2 regions of the Kribbella sp. NPDC051137 genome follow, and region 1 is predicted to be linked to the other one. Evidence: riboswitches for the same ligand, from Rfam matches in the RefSeq annotation. Region 1 holds a riboswitch; the other holds the start of a gene.
What was found. Region 1 has a riboswitch for S-adenosylmethionine ahead of thrC (threonine synthase). Riboswitches for the same ligand answer to the same signal wherever they lie in the genome.

Region 1 (14,822 bases):
GGGTTGGTGTCGATCGCGATGACCTCGGCACCCAGCGCGGAGGCGATCATCACGGCGGACAGGCCTACTCCGCCGCAGCCGAAGACGGCGACGCGTTCACCGGCGGTGACCTTGCCGACCTGGTGGACGGCGCGGAACGACGTGGCGAAACGGCAGCCGAGGCCGGCGGCGGTGGCGAAGGTCATGTCGTCGGGGAGCCGGACCAGGTTCACCTCGGCGTACGGTACGGCGACGTACTCGGCGAACGAGCCCCAGTAGTTGAACCCCGGCTGGAGCTGGTTCGGACACACCTGCTGGTTGCCCTCGAGACATTGCTCGCACCGACCACACGCGCAGATGAACGGCGTGGTGACCCGATCACCGACCGCCCACCCCGACACCCCGGCCCCGACCGCGGCGATCGTCCCGGCAAGCTCATGCCCAGGCACATGCGGCAACACGATGTCGGAGTCGTGCCCCATCCACCCATGCCAGTCACTCCGGCACAGCCCGGTCGCCTCGACCTTCAAGACGACCGAACCGGCATCCACCGAAGGCTCCGCGACTTCCCGCACCTCAGGCAGTACGCCGTACTCCGACACCACCACTGCTCGCATCGCAGCAGCTCAGGTCGAGGTCAGCCGCCGGCGACGGCGGGGATGATCGAGACCTGGCCGCCGTCCTTGATCGCGGTCTGCAGGCCCTCGGCGAACCGTACGTCGTCATCGTCGACGTAGACGTTCACGAAGCGGCGGAGCTCGCCGGACTCGTCCAGGACGCGGCCCTTGATGCCGGGGTACGACGTGTCGAGCGAGTCGAGCACCTCCGTCAGGGTGCCGCCCTCGGCCGAGACCTCGGAGGCACCCTGGGTGTAGGGCCGCAGGATGGTCGGGACGCGCACACTCACACTCACTGCAGGCCTGCCTTCACGAAGGCGTCGTACGACGCGGGAATGGTCACCTTGGGGCCGACCCGGTCGGCCACGGCGTCGAGCGTCTTCAGCCCGTCGCCGGAGTTGATGATCACCGTCTCGGCCTCGGGGTCGAGCTGCCCGGTCGCGATCAGCTTCTTCAGCGTCGCGACCGTCACCCCGCCCGCGGTCTCGGCGAAGATGCCCTCGGTCCGGGCCAGCAGCTGGATGCCCTCGACGACCTCGTCGTCGCTGACGTCCTCGATGGCGCCGCCGGTACGGCGGGCCACGTCCAGCACGTACGGCCCGTCCGCCGGGTTCCCGATCGCCAGCGACTTGGCGATGGTGTCCGGGCGGACCGGCTTGACCACGTCGTGCCCGTCGCGGAACGCCTGCGCCACCGGGGAGCACCCGGTCGCCTGCGCGCCGTACACCTTGTAGTCGGTCGCGTCGACCAGCCCGAGCTTGCCGAGCTCGGTGAAGCCCTTGTCGATCTTGGTCAGCTGGGAGCCGGACGCGACCGGGATCACGATCTGCTGCGGCAGCCGCCAGCCGAGCTGCTCGGCGATCTCGAAGGCGAGCGTCTTGGAGCCTTCGGAGTAGTACGGGCGGACGTTGACGTTGACGAACGCCCAGCCCTCCTCCTCGCCGGCGATCTCGGAGGCGAGCTTGTTCACGTCGTCGTAGTTGCCGTCGACGGCGACCAGCGTCCCGCCGTACACGGCGGTGGTGATGATCTTGGGCCGCTCGAGGTCCTTCGGGATGAAGACTACGGAGCGGATGCCGGCCCGGGCGGCGGCCGCGGCGACCGCGTTCGCCAGGTTGCCGGTGGACGGGCAGGCGAAGACCTTCATGCCGAGCTCGCGGGTCGCGCTCAAGGCCGAGGCGACCACCCGGTCCTTGAAGGAGTGCGTCGGGTTGCCGGAGTCGTCCTTCACCCACAGCTTGCGCAGGCCGAGCTCGCGGGCCAGGTTCTGCGCGTCGACGAGCCGGGTGTAGCCGGGCTCGGTGTTCGGGAAGCTCGCCACGTCGACGGGGACGGGGAGCAGCGGCTGGTAGCGCCAGATGTTCTTCGGGCCGGCCTCGATCTGTTCGCGGGTGATGGTCGGGTACTCGTACCCGACCTCCAGCGGACCGAAGCACTCCATACAGGCGTAGAACGGACCCAGCGGGGACTTCGCGCCGCAGGCGCGACAGCTGAGGTGCGTACCGTTGCCAAAGGCACCTTCACGGAGGGTGTGGGTGCCGGCGGCGGTCAGGCTCATGAGTGAGGTTCCCCTCTCATCTTCCCCGGTCGCCGGATCTCGGCGCGGGACGGATTTGGCACCGGTCCCTCGCTGTCGGCCCGGACGGGCGTACGGCGGGGAGGGTTGCCGGGACGTCAGCGGGCCGTTTCCCTCAGTCCCTCTGGATGAGCTCCCCCGAGATTACCCAACTGGGTCCATATTGTGTCCTGTGATCCCACCATCCGAGACGACGAATCTCAGCGCCGGCGCTCCAGGAACCGCATCACCGGCGTCGACGCGATCCCGTGCACGAGCACGCTCAGGATGACGGTGAACCCCAGTGTCGCCCACAGCCACGGCAGGTCGGCGCGGAAGCTCGCCCCGACCGCGGCGAGGTAGTACACCGACGACACACCTCGTACACCGAACGTCGCGGTGGCCCACCGCTCCGACCGCCGCAATCCGGACCGCAGGAGCGACAGCCACCCGAACAGCGGACGAACCACGAACACCAGCAGTACGCCGACGGCGGCGCCGCTGAGCGTGAGCGGCTTCAGCAGCCCGGCGGTGACCGCCGCGCCGAGCAGCAGCAGGATGCCCCAGGTGAGGATGTGTTCGAGCTCACCGATGAAGTCGTGCAGCTCGCCGTGGAACTCGTGCTTGCTCTCCACCGACCGCAGTGTGAGCGCCGCAACGAACACGGCGATGAACCCGTACCCGTGCAGCACCTGCGTGAGTCCGTAGACACCCACCGTCAGGGCCAACGCGAGGATCGGCTCCCGCGACTCCGACAGCCGCAGGCTCCGAGCGGGCGCCGAGAACGTCATCCGCCCGAGCAGCCAGCCGGCGCCGAACCCGATCGCTGTGCCGATCAGCGACTTCCCGATCACGTCCCAGGCGACCCACTGCCACCCTGACAGGTTCTTGGTCGCGATGAACACCGCCAGGTAGACGAACGGCGCCGCCATCCCGTCGTTCAGCCCGGCCTCGGACGTGAGCGCGAACCGCACCTCGTCGTCCTCGTCGAGCTCGGCGTCCTCGCCGGTCGTCGGTCCTTCCACCTGGACGTCGGACGCGAGTACGGGGTCCGTCGGCGCCAGCACCGCCGCGATGAGGAGCGCCGTGGCCGGGGCGAGTCCGAGCAGCCAGCCGACCCCGGCCAGCGCGGCGATCCCGGCCGGCATCGCGATGAACAGCAAACGCCAGGTGACCGCCCAGGTGAGCAGGCTGATCGGCCGGTCGATCGCGAGCCCGACGCCCATCAGCGCGACGATCACGGTCAGCGCCGCCAGGTGCTTCGTCAGCGTCGGCTGGGCGATCGGGCTGAGGTGGGTGCGGTCGACGGCGAACCCGAGGAGCAGGCCGGCACCGAGGAAGGCGATCGGCGCGGAAACGGCGTACCGGGCGAGCAGCCGCGGCAGGACCGCGCCGAGCAGCAGCGCCAGGCCTGCCACCAGGTACAGACCGTCCCCGTCGATGATCATTGTGTGGAACCGGTGCCCACGGCTACCTCAAGCGATGCGTGGCTCCCGGAGTGTGCGTGGGGAGGGACTTGCGCGGGCCGAAGCGTGGGTGGCCGATGCCGGCGAGCTCGAGCAGGCGCTGGACGCGGAAGCGGTGGCCGCGGTAGGGCTCGATCAGCTCGGCGCAGCCGTCGTCGTCCAGTTCCTCGCCGATCAGCGCGTACGAGACGTTCCGGGACACGTGGTAGTCCGCGAACGAGAACGCGTCCGCGTCACCGTGGGCCCGCTGACGTACCTCGGCCGCCGTCCACACCCCGACCCCCGGCAACGACCGCAGCCGCCGCTCGATCTCCGCGCCGTCGGTCAGCTCGAGCGTCCGCTCCAGAGCCCGCGCCCGGGACGCCGCCGTCAGCACCACCCGCGACCGCCGGTTCTCCACGCCCGCCCGCAGGAACTGCCAGGACGGGATCAGCCGCCACTCTTCCGGCGCCGGCGGCACCATCATCACCCGGTTGCCCTGCTCCCGCGGCCCCGGCGCGGGCTCGCCGTACTCACGCAGCAGCAACCGCCACGCGCGGAACGCCTCCTTGCCCGTCACCACCTGCTCGATCGCCGCCGCCGCCATCGCCTCGAAGACGGCCCGCGACCGCGGCACCCGGACATGCGGGAACCGCCGCGCCGCGTCGACCAGCGCCCGATGCTCCGGCAACGGCTCGAACCCGTCCCAGCTGTCCCGCTCCCCCAGCAGCTCCGGTACGCCGTCCAGCGCCCACCCGGCTCCCGGCCCCCACGCCTCCGCCTCGACGGTCCCGCCGTACGGCGTCAACCGCAGCAGCACCGGCCCGTCCGGAGTCCGCGTGGCCCGCCAGACCGTCCGCCGCCCCGCGTCGAACACATACGCCGGATCACCAGGCCCCTTCCGCAACCCGCCGATCACCGAATGCGGATCCACCACCCGCCCCGGACGCCAGACCCGCACCACCGAACTCACCCACCAAGTCTTACCCACCCCACCGACAACTATCGCGCCGGTCTGGGCACCGCCGCCAAGCGCTCGCGCATCCAGGGGTAAGGATCGACGATCGTGTCCCGGTTCGAGAGCACGCCCTGTACGACGTCTGCCAGCGTCTGGCCCATCACGTAGTGCCGGCCCTTCGTCTCACCGACCGCGCGAAGCAACCCGAGCTCGGTGAGCCGAGCGAGATCCCGCGTCGCGGTTCGTTCCTCGATGCCCGCACGACGCACGTAGGTTGCGCGACGCATCCGGAAGCCCAGCGATGCGTCGAAGAGCTCGTCCGCGACCCGCTCGGCCAGCCCATGCTGCTCGATCAGCTCGTCGAACGCCTGCCACAGCTTCCCGGCCTCGCGGTAACGCCGCCGAACCGTCTGCGCCTGGATGTGATGTGCCCGCAGGTTGAACTTCACCCACAGATCGGCCGACCGCTCCGGACGCCAGGCGCCGGCACCGGTCGCCGCCAGCACGGCGTAGTACTCCTCGGTGTTGCTACCCAGCCACTCCTCGATGCTGGAGAACGCCGGCTCACCGATCCCGCCACGAGACAGGACCAACGTCTGCAATGCCCGCGCCATCCGGCCGTTCCCGTCGCGGAAGGGATGGATCATCACCAGGTTCAGGTGCGCCATCGCGGCCTGCACCAACGGGTCCGCGGGATCGGTGACGATCAGGCTGTCGGTCAGCTCGGACACAAGAGCCGGTACGTCCTCCGCAGGTGGCCCCTCGTAAACGTTCTGCCCGCTGGCCTCGTCGTGGACGTAGACCACGCCCTGCCGATAGCTGCCCGGGCTTTTCGACAGATCGTGACTGAGCATCATGAAGTGCATGCCGCGAACGGCGGACACGTCCAGCCGGAAATCAGGATCCTTCGCCATCGCCAGGACGTAGCCGAGCGCCTGCCGGTAGCCGCGGATCTCTGCGAACGTGCGGTCGTCCGCGCTCAACGCTTCCTCGTCGTCGAGAGCAGCAGCGGCGTCGTCGAGCTTGACGTCGTACCCCTCGATGCTGTTCGAGCCCTGGATCGCCCGGGCCAGCATGCTCCGCCGGAGTCCACCGACCCAGCGCCGCGGCACCCGGAGGACGTCGGCGAGCTCGGCGCGGTAGGCGTGGATCTGCTCGAGGACCTGCTGGTCCTCGAGGTCTGGCTCCGGCGTGCCGAAGATGGTCATCAGGCTCCATGTCTCAATGTCTTGATTCTCAGGACATTGTATCCGGCATGTCCTAATAATTGCGACATCGGGACATTGGCTCGATACTGATCCCCATGACCGCCTGGCAGTGGGTGAAGTTCGTGGGGAACTTGCTCAACCTGTCCACCCTCGCGGGCGTGCTGGTCGGCGTTCTCGGGCGGGCGGGGTTCAGTCGCGGGCCGCGGGGGCTGTTCTTCGCGAACGGGTACCGGCTCGGGTTCCCGGTGGCCGGGGCGTTCACGATCGGGAACGTGATCCTGAGCAAGCACGAGCGGTCGTACTTCGACGACGAGAAGCTCGTCCGGCACGAGGAGCGGCACTCCTGGCAGTACTTCTGGCTGCTCGGCCTGCCGATGCTCCCGCTGTACGTCGTCGGCGTCGTCGTCTCGTTCCTGCTCACCGGCGACCCGGCGTCCCGGAACCCGTTCGAGCGGCTCGCCGGCCTGAAGGACGGCGGGTACGTCGAGCGTCCGGTCCAGCCGCTCGGGCGGACCGTGACGCAGGCGTTCAGCGGGCTGCGATCGCGTCCGAAAGGGCCGTGAGAACGGTCACCGCGCCGCTCGGGTCGTCGACGACGACGTCCGCCGCGTCGATCAGCTCGGTCGCGTTCGAGGACCGGGTGGCCAGCAGTACGGCGGGCAGCCCGTCGGCACGCCGCGCCTCGACCGCCCGGAACGCGGCCAGGTCGCCCAGGTCGTCCCCGGCGTACAGGATCGACCGGGCGCCGGTGGACTCGAGCAGGCTGCTGATCGCGACACCCTTGTCGATCCCGGGCGGCCGCAGTTCGAGGACCAGGTTGCCGGGCTCCAGCCGCAGCTCGGTCTCCTCGGCGAGCGCGGTCAGCGGCCCACGCAGTACCTCGAACGCCCCGGCAGGGTCCTCCAGCCGGCGGGTGTGCACGGCGAGCGAGCTGTCCTTGTCCTCCACGAACGCGTCCGGTACGCCGGCGTCCCGGAGCAGACCGGGCAACCGGTCGCGGGCCGTCGCCACGCCCGCGGGCACCGGTGCGCTGGTCACCTTGCCGGTCGTGGCGTCCCACCGCTCGAGACCGTAGTGCCCGAGTACGACGAGCCGCCCGAGGCCGGGGTAGCCGCTCACGCCGGACAGCTCGGTGGCAACCAGCGCGGGCCGGCCGGTGACGATCGCGACCTGGTTCACGGAGCGCGCCAGCCGGGCCAGCGCGTCCAGCGCACCCTCGACCGGACGGGACCGGGCCGGGTCCTCGACCAGCGGCGACAGCACGCCGTCGAAGTCGGTCGCGATCACCGCCGACGCCGGGTCGGAGGCGATCGCCTCCCAGCCCTGGTGGCCGGCGTCGGTCCTGATGACCGGAGCGTTCATCCCGCGATCAACCCGTGTAGTCCGAGGTCAGGATCACGGTGAGGCGGTCCTTCTTCATGTTGTCCAGCGCACCCTTGGACCGGCCGATGCCGAGGTCGTGGGCGAGCTGGTTGGCGGCGGCGAGCATGCCCGGCGGGTAGTACACGGTGCTCTCGGCGACCTTGCCGTGCCAGTTGTCCGGCGAGCCGGCGACCGTCCAGCCGGCCGCCCGGGCGCGGTTCGCGACCGAGTCGGCGAGGCCCTTGCGCGGGGTGTTGTTGTACACCTCGATCGCGGGCCGCTCCTCGGCCGGGATCGTCACCGGCCGGCCGGGCTGGGTCGGCTGTGTCGCTTGCGGCGGCTGCGTGGTCTGCGGCGGCTCGGTCGACTGCGGCTCGGTCGGAGTCGCCGTCGGCCCGGTGGTCGACGGAGCCTGGGTGGGCTTCGCCGACGAGGGCTTCTCGGAGGGTCGCTGCACGCTGGCCCCGACCGTCGACGGCCCCGCCGTCGGCTTCTTCTCCGGCGTACTCGCGGCGGCCGGCTTCTCGTCGGCCTTGCTGTCGTTCCCGCGGGTGCCGAACAGCACCAGCAGCCCGGCGACGATCGCGACCACGGCGGCGACCGCGACAAGCGACGAGAGCACCTGCCCGTGCTCGGTCCGACGGCGTGGGGCAGTAAGGCACGCCCTCAGGCGGCGGAACATGGTCAGACCTCGATGCCCAGGCGGCGAGCGGAGCGGGCGCGCTGGCGGGCGGCGCGGAGGCGGCGCAGGCGCTTGACCAGCAACGGGTCGTGCGCGAGGGCCTCAGGCCGGTCGATGAGCGCGTTCAGGACCTGGTAGTACCGGGTCGCGGACATCTGGAACTGGTCGCGGATCGCCTGTTCCTTGGCGCCGGCGTACTTCCACCAGTGCCGCTCGAAGGCCAGGATCTGCCCGTCGCGCTCCGAGAGTCCGGCACTGGCCGGCGACGCAGCCTCGGCGGGGCCGGGAGAGCTGGCGTTGGCGCTGTCCATCTGCTGCTGACTCCTGTGCGGTCGGTGATCGTCCGTCCGCCTGCCACTGTACGTGTTGAACAACAGCAATGTCATTCACCGACGACCGACACGAAGCGTGTCGCTGACTCGGCAGCCGGACACGCTCAACTCTGGCAGGATCTTGAGGGTGAGCTCAACCCACTCCAGCGTGGCGCGGGTGGAGGAGTTGCAGGGGCGGATCGGGGATGTCGACCCGTTGGTCAACGCCGTCTGCACGCCGAACCCCGCCGCGCTCACCGAGGCCGCCCGACTCGACACCGAACGTGACGACGGGCGGGTCCGCGGCCCGCTGCACGGCGTACCGGTGCTGGTCAAGGACAACATCGACACCGCGGACCTGCCGACCACGGCCGGTTCGCTGGCGCTGGCCGACCAGCCGCCCCCGCCGCAGGACGCCCCGGTGGTACGCCGGTTGCGGGAAGCCGGCTGCGTGATCCTGGCGAAGACCAACCTGAGCGAGTGGGCGAACTTCCGCGGCTCGGCGTCGTCGTCCGGCTGGAGCGCGTACGGCGGCCTCACCCGGAACCCGTACGCCCTGAACCGCTCGCCCGGCGGCTCCTCGTCCGGTTCGGGCGCAGCGCTCGCGGCGGGACTCGCGGAGTACGCGATCGGGACCGAGACCAGCGGCTCGATCGTCTGCCCGGCCGCCCTGAACGGCGTGGTCGGACTGAAGCCCACCGTCGGCCTGATCCCGCAGCAGGGCATCGTCCCGATCTCGCACTCGCAGGACACCGCCGGGCCGATGACCCGCACGGTCGAGCAGACGGCCGCGCTGCTGACCGTGATGGCGGGCGGTCAGCTCGACTACACCGAGGCCTGTCGCGGCACGGACCTGAGCGACGTGCGGATCGGCGTACCGCGTGGTCCTCTCTGGGGCTACTCGAACGGGCTCGACCAGGTCACCGAGAGGGCGCTGGAGCTGCTCAGCCAGTGCGGAGCGACGCTGGTCGACCACCTGTCGCTGCCGACGCCCGGTGGTGACGAGGACCAGCTCCACGTGCTCGCGCACGAAATGAAGGGCGACCTGGCGGCGTACCTCGCTACCCGTGCGCCCGGCGGCCCGCGCGACCTGGACGACCTGATCGCGTTCAACAAGAAGCATGCGGACCAGGAGCTGCAGTGGTTCGGGCAGGAGTTGTTCGAACGTGCGGCCGCGACGGACGGGCTCGAGTCCCCCGTGTACGTCGCGGCCCGGCTGACCGCGCTGCGCGCCGGCCGGGACGGGATCGACAACCTGCTCCGCGACAACCAGCTCGACGCACTGGTGAGCCCGTCGTACCAGCCGGCCTGGACGATCGACCTGGTGAACGGCGACCACGTGACGGGCAGCTCCTCGTCGCACGCCGCGCTGGCCGGCTACCCGCTGCTCTCGGTGCCGTCCGGGCTGGTCTCCGGCCTCCCGGTCGGGCTGACGATCAGCGGTACGGCGCGGAGTGAGGTCACGCTCATTCGCTTGGCGCACGCCTTCGAAACCGCCAGAATCGCAGCAGACGGACCGTTCCCGACCCCGGAGTTCAGACAGTGGGTATAGATCGCGTCAGGTGGGGAATTGTTGCGACTGGCAACATTTCGACCCAGTTCACGCAGGATCTGGCGTTGTTGCCCGACGACGCCGTCGTCACCGCGGTCGCGTCGCGGGCGCAGCAGAGCGCGGACAAGTTCGCCGCCGAGTTCGGGATCCCGCACGCGTACGACGACTACCGCCGGCTGATCGACTCCGGCGAGGTCGACGTGATCTACATCGGTACGCCGCACCCGCAGCACTACGCGATCGCCCGGACCGCGCTGCAGGCCGGCATCGCCGTACTGTGCGAGAAGCCGGTCACGCTCACCGCCGCCCAGGCGCGGGACCTGGTCGCGGTCGCCCACGAGCACAACACGCTGTTCGCCGAGGCGATGTGGATGCGCACGGACCCGGTGATTCGAGCGCTGTTCAAGGACCTCGAGAGCGGCGTGATCGGCGAGCCGCAGCAACTGACGGCGGACTTCGCGTTCTACAAAGCTTCATTGCCGGTTCGGCTGCTCGACCCGGCGCTCGGGGGAGGCTCGCTGATGGACGGCGGCATCTACCCGATGACCTTCGCCTACCTGGCGTTGGGCCGTCCGGCGGAGGTGAAGGCAGTCGGCTCGCTCAACGACGACGGCGTCGACCTGAACGTCGCGATGGCCTGGCGGTACGACTCCGGCGCGGTCGCGGCGCTCACCTGCGGGCTGCGTTCGCAGAACCCGTGGGTCGCGGCGATCAGCGGCCCGGAAGGGAACCTGCAGCTGCCGCACCGGTTCCACCACCCCGAGTACTACGTGCGCACGACCGCTTCCGGAGCGGAGCGGATCGACGTACCCAGGCATGGTCGTGGGTACCACTATGAAGCGAGCGCAGTGATCGCAGCGCTGCGTGCCGGACTGGTCGAGGTACCGGTCCTGCCCCACGCCGCCACCCTCGAGATTCTCGACCTGCTCGACGAGACACGGAGCCAGATCGGGGTCCGCTACCCCGGTGACGACGACGACCTGAGTGGATGACGCTGAAGATGCCGAACGGTAGGAGTTCCTTCGTAGTGGTGGCCAACCGGCTGCCGGTCGACCGGATCGAGATGCCCGACGGCAGCACGGCCTGGCGCCGCAGCCCGGGCGGCCTGGTGACCGCGTTGGCGCCGGTGATGCAGGGTCACCACGGCGCCTGGATCGGCTGGACCGGCAGCCCGGACGAGAAGCTGGACCCGTTCGACGACAACGGCATGCACCTGGTCCCCGTGATGCTGAGCGCCGAGGACGTCCAGCTGTACTACGAGGGCTTCTCCAACGCCACGCTCTGGCCGCTGTACCACGACGTGATCGTGGCGCCGGAGTTCCACCGCGAGTGGTGGGAGTCGTACGTCGCGGTGAACCGCCGGTTCGCGGAGGCCGCCGCGGAGGCCGCCGACGACAACGCCGACGTCTGGGTGCACGACTACCAGCTGCAACTGGTGCCGGCGATGCTCCGGCGGCTGCGGCCCGACGTCCGGATCGGCTTCTTCCTGCACATCCCGTTCCCGCCGACCGAGTTGTTCGCGCAGATGCCGTGGCGGCGGCAGATCCTGGACGGGCTGATGGGCGCCGACCTGGTCGGTTTCCAGCGCCCCGGCGCGGCCTCGAACTTCGCCCGGCTGGCCCGCAACCGGATGGGCCTGCGGACCCGCGGCGACCGGATCCACCTGCCGGACGACCGGATCGTACGCGCCAAGGCGTTCCCGATCTCGATCGACGTCAACGAGCTCGAGAGCCTCGCGCGGCAGCCGGAGACCACCGCCCGCGCGGCCGAGATGCGCCAGGAGGTCGGCAACCCGGAGCACATCCTGCTCGGTGTCGACCGGCTCGACTACACCAAGGGCATCCGGCAACGGCTGCGGGCGTTCGGCGAGCTGCTCGACGAGAAGCGTGTCTCCGTCGACGACGCGGTGTTCATCCAGGTCGCCACGCCGTCCCGGGAACGCGTCGAGCAGTACCGGGTGCTGCGTGACGAGATCGAGCTGCTGGTCGGCCGGATCAACGGTGAGCACGGCCGGATCGGTACGCCGGCGATCAACTACCTGCACACGTCGTACTCGCGGACCGAGATGGCGGCGCTGTTCCGGGCCGCCGACGTCGCCGTGGTGACCCCGCTGCGGGACGGTATGAACCTGGTCGCGAAGGAATACGTATCCACCCGGTACGACGACACGGGCGCGCTGGTTCTGAGCGAGTTCGCCGGTGCGGCGGACGAGTTCCGGCAGGCTTTCCTGGTGAACCCGCACGACATCAACGGGATGAAGGACACCATCGTCGACGCGATGAACACCGACGAACGACAGCTCGGCCGCCGGATGAAGGCCATGCGCAAGCACCTCGCCGCGCATGACGTGAACGTCTGGGCCCAAACCTTCCTGAAGGCGTTGCATGACGAAGACTGACGGGCGTGTGCTCGCCCTGGACCTCGGCACGTCGTCCGCGCGGGCACTGGTCCTCTCCGAGGACGACGCCGCGCCGATCCCGGGCGCACTGGCCCGCCACAAGATCTCCCCGACATACGGGCACGACGGCTCCGCGACAATCGACCTGCACGAGTACGTCGAGGGACTGCTCGGCTGCCTGGACGAACTCCAGCAGAACGGGCACCTGGACGGCATCGGCTCGCTGGTGCTGTCGACGCAGTGGCACTCGATCGTTGCTCTCGACAACAAAGGTGCGGCGCGCACCCCGGTGATCACCTGGGCCGACACCCGGTCGGTGGACCTCGATCTCGGGACGTCGTTCGACGAGCAGGCGTTCCACGCCCGGACCGGGACCTGGCTGCACCGGCTGTACTGGACCCGCCGGATCCCGTGGCTGCTCGCCTCCGACTCCCCCGCCGCCTTCGCCGGCCTGCCCGATCTCGTACTCGAGCGGCTCACCGGCGAACGGGTCACGTCGGTGTCGGTCGCGTCCGGCACCGGGACGCTGGACCTGGCGACCGGCGCGTACGACGAGGAGGCGCTGGAGGTCGCGGGCGTCACCGCGGACCGGCTGCCGACCATCGTGCCGACCGGGTGGACGGGGCGGCTGTCCAAGGAGTACGAGCGCCGCTGGCCCGGGCTGGTCGGCGTACCCGTGCATCCGCCGACCGGCGACGGCGCCGCGTCCAACGTCGGCACCGGCGGGTACGACGCCGGGACGGCCGCCGTGACGGTCGGTACGTCGGCCGCCGTACGGGTCGTGCACCCGATCGAGAACGCGCCCGAGCTGCCGTGGGAGCTGTGGCGGTACCGGGTCGACGACAAGCGTGCGGTGACCGGAATGGCGTTCTCCGCGGCCGGAAACCTGCACGCCTGGCTGACCGGCGTACTGCGGCTGGAGTCCGACGAACCACTCGGCGTGGAGATCGGCGGGACGCACGCGATCGCGATCCCGTTCATGGCCGGCACCAGGCCGCCCGCGAACGTGCCGGGCGGCTCCGGGGTGTACTTCGGCCTCTCGTTCGACGACAGCTCGGCCGACCTGCTCGCGGCCGCGTTGCAGGGTGCGTCGCTGGAGATCGACCGCGGTCTCCGGCAGCTCGACGCGCTCTTCGACCGACCGCTGGACGTGGTGCTCGGCGGCGGCGGGATCGACGCGTCCGAGTGGTGGCGCCGGTGCCTCACGGCAACCTTCGCGCGTCCGACCACGGTCTGCGCCGAGCCCGAGGTGGGCGCCCGCGGCGCGACGGCCGTCGCCCTCGGGCTGTCGCCGGAGCCGGGCGGCGAGCACCTGACACCGGTCGACGAAGAAGTGGCCCGGGTCGACGCATTGCGCGTCCGCTACGCGTCCCTGCGCGAACTGGCGGTCAAGGCCTCCGAACTCTGACGGCCCCGCACGAGATCACGACCGTGGGGCTGCGGTCGAGCCGCGGATCATCAGTGACGTACCGAGGCTGACCCGCTCGTCGGGGTCCGTGTACGGGTCCGACCCGCCGGTGACGTGCGCCAGCCCGGCCTTGACCGCCTCCCGGCCGATCGCCTCGGTCGGGACCCGGACCGTGGTCAGCTGCGGGTCGAGCGCCCGTGCCAGCGGTACGTCGTCGTACCCGACGATCGACAGGTCCTCCGGGATCCGCAGGCCGTGCTCCTTGGCGGCGAGGCAGACGCCGGCCGCGACCAGGTCGTTGCCGCCGAAGACCGCCGTGAAGCCGGGCTTCCCCTCGTCGAGGATCGCCTTCATCTGCCGGTAGCCGAACTGCTGGGTGAAGGCGCCGGTGACGATCAGGTCCGGGGCCGCCGACCGGCCGCGGGTCCGGTACGCGCGCTCGAAACCGGCGATCCGGTTCTGGGTCGTGGACAGCGCGGGCGGCCCGCCCAGGAACAGGATCCGGTCGTGGCCGAGGGTCAGCAGGTGGTCGGTGATCGTGAAGGCCCCCTGCTCGTTGTCGAACTCGATCCCGATCGTGTTCGGCTCGTCCAGCGGCGGCCGCCCGCAGTGCGCCAGCCGGCACCCGGTGCTGGCCAGCCGGCGGGCCCGGACCCGGTTGGTCTGCTGGTACCGCTCGTCGGTCGTCGGGCCGCCGACGACCACCACCAGGTCGGCACGATGCTCGAGCAGCAGGTCGAGGAAGCTGTCCTCCAGCTCCGGGTTGCCCTGCGTGTTGCAGACCAGGCTGAGCCGGCCGTGCGCGGTCGCCTCGAGCTGGGCGCCGCGGGCGATGGCGGCGAAGTACGGATCGCCCAGCTCCTCGATCAGGATGCCGATCAGCTGCCGTCCGGAGCCGGCGAGCGCACGGGCGTGCGCGTTGGTGACATAGCCGAGCTTCTGCATCGCTTCCTCGACCCGGGCCCGGGTGGCGGCACTGACCGAGTAGTTGCCGTTGACGACCCGCGACACGGTGGCGGTGGACACCCGGGCCTCGTGCGCCACGTCGTAGATCGTCGCGCCCGGCTCGTCCCGGCGCGCCCGGCTCCGGCCGGTCCCTCGCTCTGCCATCGCTCGCATCATCCCTTCGGTCCTGCAGGCAATCGAACCACACCGGTTTCCGCCGATAGTAACCCCTTACATTTTTGGTTACATCTGCTCCTGCAGCGCGGGACTTAAGCGACCCAGCACAGCCTATTGACAACGGTTCTGCCGCGCAGCATGCTCCTTGGTCAGTTGGTAAGCGCTTTCAAATCCGATGAAAGTAGGCCGATGACGACGGACACCGCCGTACGGGCGAGGCGCGGG
Region 2 (14,822 bases), on a different contig from region 1:
ATCTGCCGGTGGGCGCTGTCGTGGCTGAGGAACGCGACCTGCACCAGCACGAGTGCGAGCGCGCCGGCGAGCCAGAGCTGATGCCAGGAGTTCCCGAGCAGCACCATGCCCGCGACGATGACGAGCAACGTGCCGAGCACAATGCTCAGCTTGGTGACGTAGTAGCCCTGCCGCCGCCGCAGCAGACCGAGGTCGCGAACGGTCTGGAGGAGGTCGGTGTAGAGGCTGACGTACTGCTGAGCAGGCACGCGCTCATCATGGCATCGTGCTCCAAGCGGGACCGTCCTCCTGGGCGATTTGCCGTCGAGTTAGCCAGGCTGTCACCTGGCGGTCACTCCTGAAGCGCACCTTCGGGTCATGAAACTGAGCCGCCGCCAACTCCTCGCCGCCACCACCGCCGCCGGTGCGTCCCTCGCCGTCCCGGGGGTGGCGTCTGCCGCCCCCAATGTTGTCCGCCGTGACCGCGCTGCGCTGCCCTCCGGGATCGCGAGCGCCGACGTCACGCCGAACTCGGCGGTCGTCTGGTCGCGGACCGACCGTCCCGGCCGGCTCGTCGTCCAGCTGACCAGCCACGGCCGCTTCGACCGGGCGATCAGCCTGCGCGGGCCGAAGACCGACGCCAACGACGACTTCACGGCACGGCTGCCGTTGCGCGGCCTGCGGCCGGGGCAGCGTTACGACTACCGGATCGGGTTCGAGGACGCGTACGGCCGGATCGGCGAGACGCTCGACGGCTCGTTCCACACTCCGGGCCGCAACCGTGAGGTGTCGTTCGTGTTCACCGGCGACACCGCGGGTCAGGGCTACGGCATCAACCCCGAGCTCGGCGGGATGGCGGCGTACAAGGCGATGCACGACACCCGGCCGGACTTCTTCCTGCATTCCGGCGACAACATCTACGCGGACGGCCCGATCCAGGCCGAGCTGAAGGTTGCCGACGGCACCGTGTGGAAGAACGTGGTGACCGAGGAGGTCTCGAAGGTCGCCGAGACGCTGGCCGAATACCGCGGCCGGTACAAGTACAACCTGCTCGACGGCAACGTGCGCGACTTGTACGCCGACGTACCGCTGGTCGCGCAGTGGGACGACCACGAGACGCTGAACAACTGGTACCCCGATGAGATCCTCGACGACGCGCGGTACGTCGAACGGCGCGTCGACGTCCTGGCGGCGCGCGCGAAGAAGGCGTTCCTGGAATACCTGCCGATGGAACACGTCGCGGGCCGGGACCGGATCTACCGGAAGGTGAGCTACGGCCCGCTGCTCGACGTGTTCTGCCTGGACATGCGCACCTACCGGGGCGCGAACCCGGTGCCGTCGACGGCCGGGCCGGTGGCGATGCTCGGCGCCGAGCAGGCTGCCTGGCTGGTCCGCGAGGTGGCGGCGTCGCGGGCGACCTGGAAGGTGATCGCCAGCGACATGCCGCTCGGACTGCTGGTGCCGGACGGCGACCTGATCGAGGCGGTCGCGAACGGTCTGCCGGGTGCGCCGGGCGGCCGCGAGCACGAGATCGCGTGGGTGCTCAGCCAGTTCAAGAAGCGCAAGGTGCGGAACGCGATCTGGCTGACCGTGGACGTGCACTACGCGGCCGCGCACCACTACGACCCGGCGCGGGCGGCGTTCACCGACTTCGACCCGTTCTGGGAGATCGTGGCCGGTCCGATCAACGCGGGCGCGTTCGGTCCCAACCAGCTGGACCCGACGTTCGGCCCGGAGGCGGTCTTCGTCAAGGCGGCCGACTTCCCGGGCCAGTCGCCGGCCAGCGGGAACCAGTTCTTCGGACACACCCGGATCGACCCGCGCACCGGCGTCTTCTCGGTGTCGCTGCGGAACCTGTTCGGCAAGGTGCTCTGGAGCAAGGACATCACTCCGGCCTGACGTAGGTTGTGAGGATGAGCTACCCGGAGAGCCGCCGCGACGACGTGGTCGAAGCGTTGCACGGGCACGAGATCGCCGACCCTTACCGTTGGCTGGAAGACCCCGACGCACCTGAGACCCAGGACTGGGTCACCCGGCAGAACGAGTACACGCAGGCCGAGCTGTCGAGCTATCCCGAGCGGGCGTGGTTCCAACGCACGATGGCCGCGATCCTCGCCCGCCCGCGGGCCGGCGTACCGGCGAAGAAGTCCGGCTGGTACTTCGTGGGCCGCAACGACGGCACGCAGGCCCAAGACGTGATCTACGTGGCCGAGTCGCTCGACGAGCTGCTGTCCGGCGGACGCGTGCTCATCGACCCGAACACGTTGTCCGCGGACGGCACAGACTCGCTCGGGACGTTCACCGTCAGCCCTGACGGCAAGTACTTCGCCTACGGCATCAACGAGAGCGGCAGCGACTGGACGACGTTCCGGCTGCTCGACATCGCCACCGGCGCGCAGGTGGACGACCTGGTCTCGGAGGCCAAGTTCAGCGAGGCCACCTGGCTCCCGGACAGTTCGGCGTACCTGTACCTGCACTACCCGACCAGTGGGCGGAGCGAGGGTACGGAGACCACCTCGTTGTCCGGTGGGCGGCTGATGCTGCACCGTGTCGGTACGGCGCAGTCGGACGACGAGCTGGTGCTGAGCTTCCCGGGCAACGACCGGTACTTCCTGATGCCCGAGGTGTCCGACGACGACCGGTACCTCGTCGTCCACATCACCGAGGGTACGGACCCCAGCACGCGGCTGTGGGTGTACCCGATCACCGGCGACGGGCTGGGCGAGCCGGTGAAGGTCGTGGACGAGTTCGCCGACGAGATCGCCTTCGTGCGGATGTCGGGCGACCAGCTGGTGCTGCGGACCGACCGTGACGCGCCCCGCGGTCGCGTGGTGCTGTCCGACCTGGCCGGCACGTTCACCGACCTCATCCCGGAGAGCGACTCCACGCTGCAGGCAGTGCGCGCCACCGCGGACGGCCTCGCCACGTTGACGCTGGTCGACGCCCAGTCGGTGCTGACGCTCTACGCGGTGGACGGCTCCGGCGCGCGCGTCGTCGACGTACCTGGTGGGGGAGTGGTCGGCTTCAACGCCGGACCGAAGTACGACGAGCTCTTCATCGGCCTGTCCACGACGACCGACCCGACGTTGTCGTACGTCGTGTCCACCGGTTCAGGCGACGTACGCGCGCTGCCTGAGCTGGTGCGTGGGACTGACGGCTTCACGCCTCCTCAGGTCACCGTGACCCGTCGCAACGGGCCCGTGCCGTACTTCTTGATCACCCGCTCCGACCTGGGGTTCGAGAAGCCGCGCCCGACCCTCATGTGGGGGTACGGCGGGTTCCGCATCCCGATCCAGGCCGACTACCGCCCGGGCTGGCCGGCGTGGCTGGCTGCCGGCGGAGTGCTGGTCATCGCGAACCTGCGCGGTGGCGGCGAGTACGGGAGCGAGTGGCACGACGCCGGACGGCTCAAGAACAAGCAGAACGTCTTCGACGACTTCATCGCGGTCGCAGAGGACCTGCGGGACACCGGTGTGACCACACCAGCGCAGTTGGCGATACACGGTCGCAGCAACGGCGGTCTGCTGGTCGGAGCGGTCATGACCCAGCGGCCGGACCTGTTCGCGGTCGCACTGCCCGGTGTGGGCGTGCTGGACATGCTGCGGTTCCACCTGTTCACCGTGGGAGCCGCGTGGGCTTCCGACTACGGTCTGCCGAGTGACCCGGAGCAGTTCGAGGACCTGCTGGCCTACTCGCCGTTGCATCGAGTCAGCGACGGAACGGCGTACCCGGCGACCCTTGTGGTGACGGGCGATCACGACGACCGTGTGGTGCCGCTGCACAGTCACAAGTTCATCGCTGCGCTGCAGCATGCCCAGTCCGGTCCGCAGCCGGTCTTGACCCGGGTGGAGGTCAACACCGGCCATGGCTTCGGTAAACCTGCCGCGATGGTCGCGTCGGAGTGGGCGGACCTACTGGCGTTCGCTGCTCACCATGTAGGTCTCGTACCTCCTGAGCAGTAGGAGGAATGCCTCACCAGATCCGCGGTGCGTGGAGGTCGCGGGGATCGTCGGCCGGCTGACAGCCGTGCGCGCTCTCCGTGTACTCCGTGCGTGGACCGGTGGTGGCCAGCGTGCGTACGGCGTCGACGAGCCGGTCCACGTGCTCGCGGGTGGTCCCGAGGCCGAGGCTGGCGCGGACCGCCGTACCGTGCTCGGGGGAGTTCGCGAGCAGGTGACCGACCAGCGGGTGGGCGCAGAACTTCCCGTCCCGGACGCCGATGCCGTACTCCGCACTCAACGCCGCGGACACCAGCGTCGAGGTCAGGCTGTCGATCGTGAAGCACACGGTGCCGACCCGGTCCGCGTCCTCGCCGAAGATCGAGTATGTCGTGACGCCCTCGAGCTGGGCGAGCCCGGTGCGCAGCCGGGCCAGCAGGCTGCGTTCGTGCTGCTCGATCGCGTCGCGGTGCTTGGTGATCGCGGCGCAGGCGCTGGCCAGCGCGATGGCGCCGATGACGTTCGGGGAGCCGCCCTCGTGCCGCGCGGGGCCGGTCGACCAGACGACGGTGTCGCCGGTGACGGCGTGGGTCGCGCCGCCGCCGTACAGGTACGGGTCCGCGGCGTCGAGCCAGTCGGAGCGGCCGATCAGTGCGCCGGCGCCGTACGGGGCGTAGAGCTTGTGGCCGGACACAGCGACCCAGTCGACGTCCAGGGTGGCGATGTCGACCGGACGGTGCGGGGCGAGCTGCGCGGCGTCCAGGCAGACCCGGGCGCCGTGGGCCTTCGCCACCTTCGCGATCTCGGCGATCGGGAAGATCTCACCGGTCACGTTGGAGGCGCCGGTGATCACGACCAGCCGCGGGCCCTCGGGGGCCTCACGGAGCGCGTCGGCGACGTTCGTCACGGCCTCGGTCCGGCTGGCGGGCGCCTTGAGCCGGACGGTCCGCTCGGCCGGCCAGGGCAGCAGCGCGGCGTGGTGCTCGGACTCGAACACGATCACGGTCGCGTCCTGCGGTACGGCGTTCGCGAGCAGATTGAGCGCGTCCGTGGTCTGCCGGGTGAAGATCACCTGGTCCGTGGGGCGTGCGCCGACGAAGGCGTGCACCTCCGCGCGGGCCCGCTCGTACCACTGCGTCGTGATCCGGGAGGCGTACCCGTTGCCGCGATGCACCGACGCGTACGACGGCAGCGCCGCCTCGACGCTGGCCCGTACCGACTCCAGGCACGGTGCGCTCGCGCCGTGGTCGAAGTTCGCGTAGTCGGTGACCCGGCCGTCGGCCAGTGGGACCAGCAGGTCCGAGCCGACGGTCGCGGGGATGTTGCCGGCGGCGAGCTGGCGCCGGCCGGCCGGCCGCGGGGCGGTGCTGCTGGCCGGCTCGAGAATGGACAGGATCGACATGGATCTGCTCCCAGGAAGTCCGCGCTTGCCGAACGGGGTATCCGCACGGCCTGGTCTTCACCCGGGGCACCCCACCGCGGAGGAGGGTTGCCGGCCAGCGAGCCGGGGCTTGTCGCTGGCACTCATGACCTGCCGAGAACGGTAACGAACGGGATACGGGCACCGCCAGTGCGTATCTCATGTGATGAGATGGCCGAACGCATCGTGGGACGACGTGAGGATGACGATGACCTGGACTGCCCCTGCGGTCGAGCGGCCGGACGGCTCGCTGACGGCACCGGAACGCGAACTGCTGCGAGGCTATCTGGATTTCTACCGCAGCACGCTGCTGCTCAAGTGCGCCGGGCTGACCGCGGAGCAGCTGGCCGAGCGGCCGTCGCCGCCGTCGAACCTCTCGCTGCTCGGCCTGATCCGGCACCTGACCAAGGTCGAGCGGATCTGGTTCCGGATCCACTTCGCCGACGAGCCGGCCGAGCCGCTGTTCGCGCCCGAGCTCGGCAAGGACGCGGACTTCGAGCGGATCGACCCGGCCGAGGCGCAGGCGGCGTACGACGGGCTGATCGCGGAGTGGAAGCTGTCCGACGAGGCCGCTGCCGGGCGTTCGCTCGACGACCGGTTCACCTTCGGTGGGACCGAGTCGACGCTGCGGATGATCTACATCCACCTGATCGGCGAGTATGCGCGGCACTGCGGGCACGCCGACCTCGTGCGGGAGCAACTGGACGGCACGACCGGCGCCTGAAGTGGTCCACTCCGGCTGGAAACCGATTACCACGAACTCTTCCGACCTCGGACCTGCTGTGATCGACTCATCACATGAAGCGACCAGCCGCCCTCGTTGCACTTCTGACCGCGATGTTCGCCGCCGTCCTGGTGACACCTGCCGGCGCGGCTTCCGACGTACGGATCGAGGTCTTGTCCACGCCGCGCGCCGACATGGTGAGCGACGGCAACGTGCTGCTCGGGATCACCGGGCAGCACCTGGACGACCTGAAGATCCGGCTGAACGGGCAGGACGTCAGTAGCGCGTTCACCCGTCAGCAGGACCGCCTGATCGGCGTCGTCCAAGGCCTCACCGACGGATCCAACACGGTCACCGCCGCCTCGTCGCGGCTCGTGATCACCAACCATCCGCGCAGCGGACCGCTGCTGGCCGGCCCCCACGAGACGCCGTACGTCTGCGGTACGGCGGACTTCGTCACGCTCGCCAAGGTCAAGCTCGGCCCGCCCTCCGACGCGAACTGCACGGTGCCGACCCGCGTCGACTACCTGTACCGCTCCACGGTCGACCGCTCGCTCAAGGTACTGCCGGCTTCCACTCCGGCCGACCTGGCGACCACCACCACGTCTGACGGTCGCACGGTGCCGTACATCGTCCGGGTCGAGACCGGCGTCATCAACCGGTCGATCTACGAGTACGCCGTACTCAACGATCCCGCCGGCGGTGAGCCGAGCGTCGTGAAGCCGCCGAGCGGGTGGAACGGCCGGCTGGTCTACACGTTCGGCGGCGGCTGCCCCGGCGGGTGGTACCAGCAAGGGAGCGGGACCGGCGGTGTCAACGACGACGTACTGCTCGGGCAGGGGTACGCCGTGGCGTCGTCGAGCCTGAACGTCTTCGGTATCAACTGCAACGGCGTGCTCGCCGCCGAGACCATGTCGATGACGCGGGAACACATCCTGGAGACCATCGGCGTTCCGCGTCAGACCATCGGCTGGGGCTGCTCCGGCGGTTCGTACCAGGTCTTCCAGATCGCCGACGACTACCCGGGGCTGCTGGACGGGATCGTCGCGTCCTGCGTGTTCCCGGAGGTCGGGTTCGCGACGTTGCACACGATCACCGACGCCTTGCTGCTCGACCACTACTTCAAGTCCGCGACCGGCTGGACCGACGAGCAGAAACGGGCTGCCGCGGGCTTCGGCAAGGTCGGCACGATCGCCAACCTCGCCGGTGCCGGCCGCCGGATCGACCCGCGGGTCTATTGCCCCGCGCAACTACCTGTCGAGGACCGCTACGACCCGGTGACGAATCCGGACGGCGCGCGCTGTGACGTCTACGACCACCAGGTCAACATCTGGGGCAAGGACCCGCGCACCGGCGCTGCCCGGCGGCCGCTGGACAACGTCGGGATCCAGTACGGCCTGGACGCCCTGAACGCGGGCAAGATCTCGGTCGCGCAGTTCCTCGACCTGAACAAGACGGTCGGCGGCTTCGACACCGACGCCAACTTCGTCCCGGCCCGGACCGTCGCGGACCCGCAGGCGATCAGTACGGCGTACCGGACCGGGCAGCTGATCAACGGCGGCGGGGGACTGGCCGGTACGCCGATCATCGACTACCGGCAGTACTGGGACGAGCAGCCGAACGGCGACATCCACCTGATCTTCCACTCGTTCTCGCTCCGCGAACGGTTGCGCAAGGCGAACGGTGACGCCGGCAACCAGATCATGCTGGTCCAGGCGGGCGACGCGCCGGGCGGCTTCAGCACGAAGAACCCGGTGCTGACCGACGCGCTCGCCTCCCTCGACCGGTGGATGGATGCGGTGGACGCGGACCACGGCCCGGGTTCCCCGCACGCAAAACTGATGCGCAACAAGCCCGGCGCGCTGACCGACGCGTGCTGGAGTCCGACGAACGAGAAGATCGTCGAGACGCAGGTCGACGGCATCGGCACGACACGGTGCAACACCTTCTATCCGGTATGGCCGGCGCCGCGACAGGTGGCCGGTGCGTCCGTTGCCAACGACATCATCAAGTGCCGTCTGCAACCGCTGAACAAGGCCGACTACAAGGTCAAGCTGACGTCCGTGCAGTGGAAGGCGTTGCGGCAGACGTTCCCGAACGGTGTCTGCGACTGGTCGGCACCTGGGGTCGGGCAGCAGCCTCTGGCGGGCAGTTGGCCGACGTTCTGACCCAATAGGCTGCGGGGTGTGCCCTTCACCCTGGCCCACCCCGCAGCTGTCCTCCCGCTGGTCCGGCGGCCGTTCGTGGCGTCGGCGCTGGTGGCCGGTGCGGTGGCACCCGACCTGCTGTACGTCGGCGCGGTCTACCGGATCGCCACGCAGTACATCAACGGGAACTTCACGCTGACGCTCACGCACAAGTTCACCTCGGCGTTCTGGCTGGACCCGCTGCTGGCGTTGCTGCTGCTTCTGGTGTTCAACCTGGTCGTGAAGCGCCCGCTGATCGCTCTGGCGCCACCTGCCTTGGCTGCACGGCTGCCTGCTGGTCGACTCCATGTCCCCGGCGTCAAGGTCCTGCTGTGGACCGTGGTGTCTGCTGTCGTCGGCGCGTTGACCCACGTCGTGTGGGACTCGTTCACGCACGGCGACGGGTACTTCGTCCGCCGGTTCCCGGACTCCGTCGGTGACGTCAACCGGATCCTCCAGTACGTCAGCACAGTCGGCGGCTGCCTGATCCTGGCGATCTGGCTGTACCGGTGGTACCGGCGTACACCTGCAACGGTCACCGTGGGTGACAAGCTGCCCGCGTGGATCCGGTACGGCGTACTGGGCGCTCTCCTGGTGTTCGCAGCAGTCGGTGCGATCGTCGAGCTCAACCGGGTGGAGGGCGACCTGGCGGGGGAGACCGCCGTACGGGTGATCCTCTCCGGCCCGGTGTCCGGCGGGCTGGCCGCGCTCGGGTGGTACCTGATTGTGTGGCACCTGGCGCGACTACGCCGTGTAGTGCGCCGTGATGCTACGGATGGGACCGTGTGATCGGCGTGTGACACGTGGGACTCGTGGGGTGGTCGGGGTAGCCTGATCAGTATGGCGACCCGCACGTCTTCCCCGGCGCGGGCGCAGAAGTCAGCAGCCAAGCGGCCGAGTACGGCCCGTTCGGCGGCTGGTGGACGCCCCCGTCCGTCAGGCGCCCAGAAGCGTGGGCAGAGCTCGAAACGTGGTGGATCATCCGCCGCGCGGACCAGCACGCCCAAGAACAGCGGACCGGGGCCCTTCGCGGCCGCCATGCTCGCTCTCGGTCGTGGAGTGATCAAGGTCTGGATCGGCATCGCGCACCTGCTCGGCAGCATGGTGAGGGGGATCGGTCACAGCGCCCGCGACCTCGAGCCGGAGCACCGCCGTGACGGTGCCGGCCTGTTCCTGATCGGCCTCGCGATGGTCGTCGCCGCGGCGATCTGGTGGGACCTGCCCGGATCCGTCGGCAACGCCGTCCGGACGGTCGTCGGCGGCAGCATCGGCATGCTCGGCTGGGCCCTGCCGCTGATGCTGGTGGTGATCGCGGTCCGCACCCTGCGGCACCCGGACCGCAACGGCCCGGCCGGCCGCCAGGTGATCGGCTGGACGGCGATCTGCCTCGGCGTCCTCGGCCTGGTCCACATCGCCAACGGCCTGCCCCGGCCGAACAACCCGGCCGACGGCCCGCTGCGCGACGCCGGCGGCGCGATCGGCTACTTCATCTCGTCGTTCCTGTCCGACCTGCTCACGCAGTACGTCGCCGCGCCGCTGCTGGTGCTGCTGTCGATCTTCGGCGCGCTGGTCGTCACCGGTACGCCGGTGTACGCGATCCCGCTGCGGTTCCGCGCGGCGTTCGACGTACTGATGGGCCGGACCGAGCTGCCCGCGGACGCGCCGTCCGTGCAGGGCGCGCCGACCGACGACACCGTCCGGCTGACCCGCAAGCAGCGCCGCGCGAAGGCCGAACTCGAGGACGACAGCGACCCGACGGTCAAGCCGTACGACTCGCCGGTGCTGAAGGACGAGCCGAAGCGCGGCCGCAAGACGAAGGCCAAGGCGCCGGAGGACGAGGAAGAGGCGTACGACGTCGACGAGGCGGCCTCCGGTGCCGTTGAGCCCGCGTTCGAGCCGGCCGCGGTGAGCAAGCAGCCCGCGCCGCCGCCCGAGCCGCCGCCGCACACCCCGCTGCCGCAGCGCGTCGAGCAGCTCAGCCTGTCCGGCGACATCACGTACACGCTTCCGGACGGGCAGATGCTCAAGCCCGGCTCGGTGCACAAGGCCCGCACCAAGGCGTCCGACCAGGTCGTCGACCGGCTCACCGAGGTGTTCGAGCAGTTCGGCATCGACGCCCAGGTCACCGGCTACACCCGCGGCCCGACGGTGACCCGGTACGAGGTCGAGCTCGGCTCCGCGGTCAAGGTCGAGAAGGTCACCGCGCTGTCGAAGAACATCGCCTACGCGGTGGCCTCGGCCGACGTCCGGATCCTGTCCCCGATCCCGGGCAAGTCCGCGATCGGCATCGAGATCCCGAACACCGACAAGGAGACCGTCAGCCTCGGCGACGTGATCCGCTCGGCGACCGCCCGCAACGACCACCACCCGATGGTGGCCGGCCTGGGCAAGGACGTCGAGGGCGGCTTCGTGGTCGCGAACATGGCGAAGATGCCGCACCTGCTGGTGGCCGGCGCGACCGGCTCGGGTAAGTCGTCGTTCGTCAACTCGCTGATCACCTCGGTCCTGATGCGCGCCACGCCCGACGAGGTGCGGATGATCCTGGTCGATCCGAAGCGGGTCGAGCTGAACAACTACGAGGGCATCCCGCACCTGATCACGCCGATCATCACCAACGCCAAGAAGGCCGCCGAGGCGCTGCAGTGGGTCGTCCGCGAGATGGACATGCGGTACGACGACCTCGCCGCGTTCGGGTTCCGGCACGTCGACGACTTCAACAAGGCGGTCCGCGGCGGCAAGGTGAAGCCCCCGCCCGGATCCGAGCGCGTCCTCACGCCGTACCCGTACCTGCTGGTGATCGTCGACGAGCTGGCCGACCTGATGATGGTGGCGCCGCGCGACGTCGAGGACTCGATCGTCCGGATCACCCAGCTGGCCCGGGCCGCCGGCATCCACCTGGTGCTCGCCACCCAGCGGCCGTCGGTGGACGTCGTCACCGGTCTGATCAAGGCGAACGTGCCGTCCCGGCTGGCGTTCGCGACCTCGTCGCTGGCCGACAGCCGGGTCATCCTGGACCAGCCCGGCGCCGAGAAGCTGGTCGGTCAGGGTGACGGGCTGTTCCTGCCGATGGGCGCGAGCAAGCCGATGCGTATCCAGGGCGCCTGGGTCACCGAGAGCGAGATCCACGGCGTCGTCGAGCACTGCAAGGAACAGCTGCAGCCGACGTACCGCGAGGACGTCACCGCGGCACCGGGCCCGAGCAAGGACCTGGACGACGAGATCGGCGACGACCTCGACCTGGTCGTGCAGGCGGCGGAGCTGATCGTTTCCACCCAGTTCGGCTCCACGTCGATGCTGCAGCGTAAGCTCCGCGTCGGTTTCGCCAAGGCCGGCCGGCTGATGGACATCCTGGAGAGCCGCGGCGTCGTCGGTCCCAGCGAAGGTTCGAAGGCCAGGGACGTCCTGGTCAAACCCGACGATCTAGAGGACTTCATCAGCACCCTCCGAGGAGAGTGAGACCGTGACCGCCGCGAGCGCACTGCCCAGGCAGCAACGATTCGACGGGGAACCCGGACCGACGCCGTTCACCGTGCGCGCCTCCCAGAAGGTGCACGGCGGTCTCGCCGTCGGCGCCGCACTGGTGGCGCTGGGCTTCGCGGCGTCCGGTTCGACCAGCCCGACCGGCATCCTGCGCTGGATCGTGGCGGCCGCGTTCGCCGTCCTCGCCGTGGTCTGCGCCCGGGCGCTCACGGTCGGGGACATGCTGGTCGCCGACCACGTCGGCATCCGGCTGCGCATCGGGAGCGAGTGGGTGGGTACCCGGTGGGAGGACATCGAAGAGGTGACGGTGCTGCAGCGCCGGCATCCGCTCGATGACGGGCGGATCGCCGTCCATCTGCAGGATCCCGGGCCGATCCTCGGTGCACTGCCGAGTTCGACCCGCAAGACAACCGATGCGAACCGCCGGCTGACCGGGTCGTCACTCGCGATACCGTTCGGGTTGACGGCTCGTCCGTCGAACGGGGAAGTGGTGCAGGCGCTGCACATGCTGGCCGATGCCAGGTGTCCGGTGAGGGAACAACTCTGACTCGTCCGTGACCCCGTCGTACCAAGGCCGTTGACATGTTGTTCACAGGGGTGCCGGCGGTCCGTTTGCCGATGACCTGAAGCGCGGACGAAGGAGAGGACGGTGGGGACGTGAGCATCGGCAGCGAGCTCACGGCGGCCCGCGAACGGGCCGACATGACGATCGAGCAGCTGAGCGCCGCGACCCGGATCAGAACCGGGTTGCTGATCGCCATGGAGGCCGACGACTTCTCCCGGTGCGGCGGGAACTTCTACGCCCGCGGGCACATCCGGGCGATCGCCCGCGTGGTGAAGGCCGACCCTGCTCCGCTGCTCGCCACCTTCGACGCCGAACACGCGGCGGAGGACGAGAAGTCGCGCCGCGAGGAGCGGGCCGTGGTGAAGAGCCCGACGCTGCGCCCCGCGCGACCGCGCTGGGCCCTCGTGGTCGGCGCGATCCTGGTGATCCTGATGGGCTGGGGGATGGTGCGGCTGTTCACGCTGCCCAGCGACATCGAGGCGAACGCCTCCAAGACCGCGACCACCTCCGCGACCGTCACCACGCCGACCCCGAAGCCGACCCCCCAGCCGACCGTCCGGCCGACGAAGAAGCCGCACACCCCGAAACCGCCCGTACTGAAGACCGAGCTGACCATGACGGCGAAGGGCGACGGCACCTACCTGACGGTCCGCGACCGGACCGATCGCAAGATCTTCCAGGGCAAACTCAGCCCCGGCATCGCCCAGTCCGTCACCAGCGCCGGCGACATCCGCGTCCAGGTCGGCAACCCGAACAACCTGATCGTCGTACTCAACGGCAAACGCGTCCCGACCAAGCTCACCAAGTTCACCGCCCACCCCAACGGCACCCTCACCAAAACCAGCTGACCCACGGGGGCGAGGTAGCTGCCGGGTTAGGTGCGGACGGACACGGCGCGTCATACTCGTGGGGATGACTACGCCACCCACCACCGTCGCCCTGGTCACGCTGGGCTGTGCCCGCAACGATGTCGACTCCGAGGAACTGGCCGGCCGGCTCGAAGCCGGCGGTTTCCGCCTCGTCGACGACGCCGCCGAGGCGGACACGGTGGTGGTGAACACCTGCGGCTTCGTCGAGGCCGCGAAGAAGGACTCCGTCGACACGCTGCTGGCCGCCGCCGACTACAAGGAGTCCGGCCGCACCCAGGCAGTGGTCGCGGTCGGTTGCCTCGCCGAGCGGTACGGCGAACAACTCGCCGAAGCCCTCCCCGAAACCGACGCGGTCCTCAGCTTCGACGACTACACGGACATCTCGGCCCGGCTCCGCTCCATCCTCGCCGGCACCAAACACCAGGCCCACGTCCCCCACGACCGCCGCAAACTCCTCCCCCTGGCCCCCGCCGACCGCCACTCCGCCCCCACCATCTCCCTCCCCGGCCACGGCGACCCAACGACCGCCCCCACCGGCTCTGCGACCGGCTCCGCGACCGGCTCCGCCGCCGCGAACGCCGCCGGTCCTACCGCCGGCGCCGGCATCACGGGTTCGCCCGGTACCGCCGGGCTGGGGGACCACATCCCCGACGCTCTCCGCCCCGCCGGCTCGCCCGCGCCTTCCGAGCTCAAGGGACGCTTCGTCACCGGTGCCCCCGAAGACCTGAAGATCGACGCCCCCGACCTCGCCACCGCGCCCGCCAGCGGTCCGCGCGTCATGCGCCGCCGTCTCGACGGCGGACCGATGGCGCCGCTGAAGCTCGCCTCCGGCTGCGACCGCCGCTGCGCGTTCTGCGCCATCCCGATGTTCCGCGGCGCCTTCATGTCCCGCCGCCCCGCCGAAGTACTGCGCGAAGCCGAGTGGCTGGCCGACAACGGCGTCCGCGAACTCTTCCTCGTCTCCGAGAACTCGACCTCCTACGGCAAGGACCTCGGCGACCTCCGCCTCCTCGAAACCCTGGTCGCCGAGATCGCGAACGTCCCCGGCATCACCCGCGTCCGCGTCTCGTATCTCCAGCCCGCCGAGATGCGCCCCACCCTGATCAGCGCGATGACCGCCACCCCCGGCGTCGTCCCGTACTTCGACCTGTCGTTCCAGCACGCCTCCGGCCCGCTCCTGCGCCGGATGCGCCGCTTCGGCGACTCCGAGCGCTTCCTCGAGCTGATCGCCCAGGTCCGCGCCGCCGCCCCGACCGCCGGTATCCGCAGCAACGTCATCGTCGGCTTCCCCGGCGAGACCGAGGAAGACGTGGACATCCTCTGCGACTTCCTCTCCCGCGCCGGCCTGGACGCGATCGGCGTCTTCGGGTACTCCGACGAGGACGGCACCGAGGCCGAGACGTACGACGGCAAACTCGACGAGGACACCATCGCCGCCCGCCTGGACCGCGTCACCCGCCTCGCCGAAGACCTCACCTCGGCCCGCGCCGAATCCCGCATCGGCGAACTCCTCGAAGTAATCGTCGAATCCCTCGACCCCACACCCCCCACCGCCGAAACCTCAGCGGAACCCCTCCCGCCAGCCCCGGCGACCGCCGAGGGGCGGGCCGCGCATCAGGGACCTGAGGTGGACGGGGTGACCACGGTGACGGGCCTCCCGG

Region 2: it holds a riboswitch for S-adenosylmethionine, as region 1 does, so the genes downstream of both, AB0M51_RS05015 (aminotransferase class V-fold PLP-dependent enzyme) here and thrC (threonine synthase) in region 1, are expected to answer to the same signal.

Annotation. Positions count from the first base shown of each region.
Region 1 is NZ_JBFBBI010000010.1:98,117-112,938, reverse strand. It holds gene AB0M51_RS41845 (zinc-dependent alcohol dehydrogenase family protein) at 1-596, opposite strand, end outside; gene AB0M51_RS41840 (ubiquitin-like small modifier protein 1) at 617-892, opposite strand; gene thrC (threonine synthase) at 889-2,154, opposite strand; SAM riboswitch class I at 2,168-2,307, opposite strand; gene AB0M51_RS41830 (cation:proton antiporter) at 2,373-3,599, opposite strand; gene AB0M51_RS41825 (DNA-3-methyladenine glycosylase 2 family protein) at 3,622-4,569, opposite strand; gene AB0M51_RS41820 (Fic family protein) at 4,599-5,762, opposite strand; gene AB0M51_RS41815 (hypothetical protein) at 5,858-6,325, shown strand; gene otsB (trehalose-phosphatase) at 6,291-7,124, opposite strand; gene AB0M51_RS41805 (LytR C-terminal domain-containing protein) at 7,132-7,746, opposite strand; gene AB0M51_RS41800 (DUF3263 domain-containing protein) at 7,809-8,117, opposite strand; gene AB0M51_RS41795 (amidase) at 8,170-9,669, shown strand; gene AB0M51_RS41790 (Gfo/Idh/MocA family oxidoreductase) at 9,660-10,661, shown strand; gene AB0M51_RS41785 (trehalose-6-phosphate synthase) at 10,670-12,067, shown strand; gene AB0M51_RS41780 (FGGY family carbohydrate kinase) at 12,054-13,475, shown strand; gene AB0M51_RS41775 (LacI family DNA-binding transcriptional regulator) at 13,491-14,585, opposite strand; gene AB0M51_RS41770 (ABC transporter permease subunit) at 14,787-14,822, shown strand, end outside.
Region 2 is NZ_JBFBBI010000001.1:1,053,050-1,067,871, forward strand. It holds gene AB0M51_RS05000 (acyl-CoA desaturase) at 1-248, opposite strand, end outside; gene AB0M51_RS05005 (alkaline phosphatase D family protein) at 358-1,878, shown strand; gene AB0M51_RS05010 (prolyl oligopeptidase family serine peptidase) at 1,893-3,941, shown strand; gene AB0M51_RS05015 (aminotransferase class V-fold PLP-dependent enzyme) at 3,952-5,319, opposite strand; SAM riboswitch class IV at 5,336-5,449, opposite strand; gene AB0M51_RS05020 (DinB family protein) at 5,546-6,061, shown strand; gene AB0M51_RS05025 (DUF6351 family protein) at 6,136-8,229, shown strand; gene AB0M51_RS05030 (DUF4184 family protein) at 8,248-9,036, shown strand; gene AB0M51_RS05035 (DNA translocase FtsK 4TM domain-containing protein) at 9,088-11,703, shown strand; gene AB0M51_RS05040 (hypothetical protein) at 11,708-12,274, shown strand; gene AB0M51_RS05045 (RodZ domain-containing protein) at 12,385-13,140, shown strand; gene AB0M51_RS05050 (radical SAM protein) at 13,205-14,822, shown strand, end outside.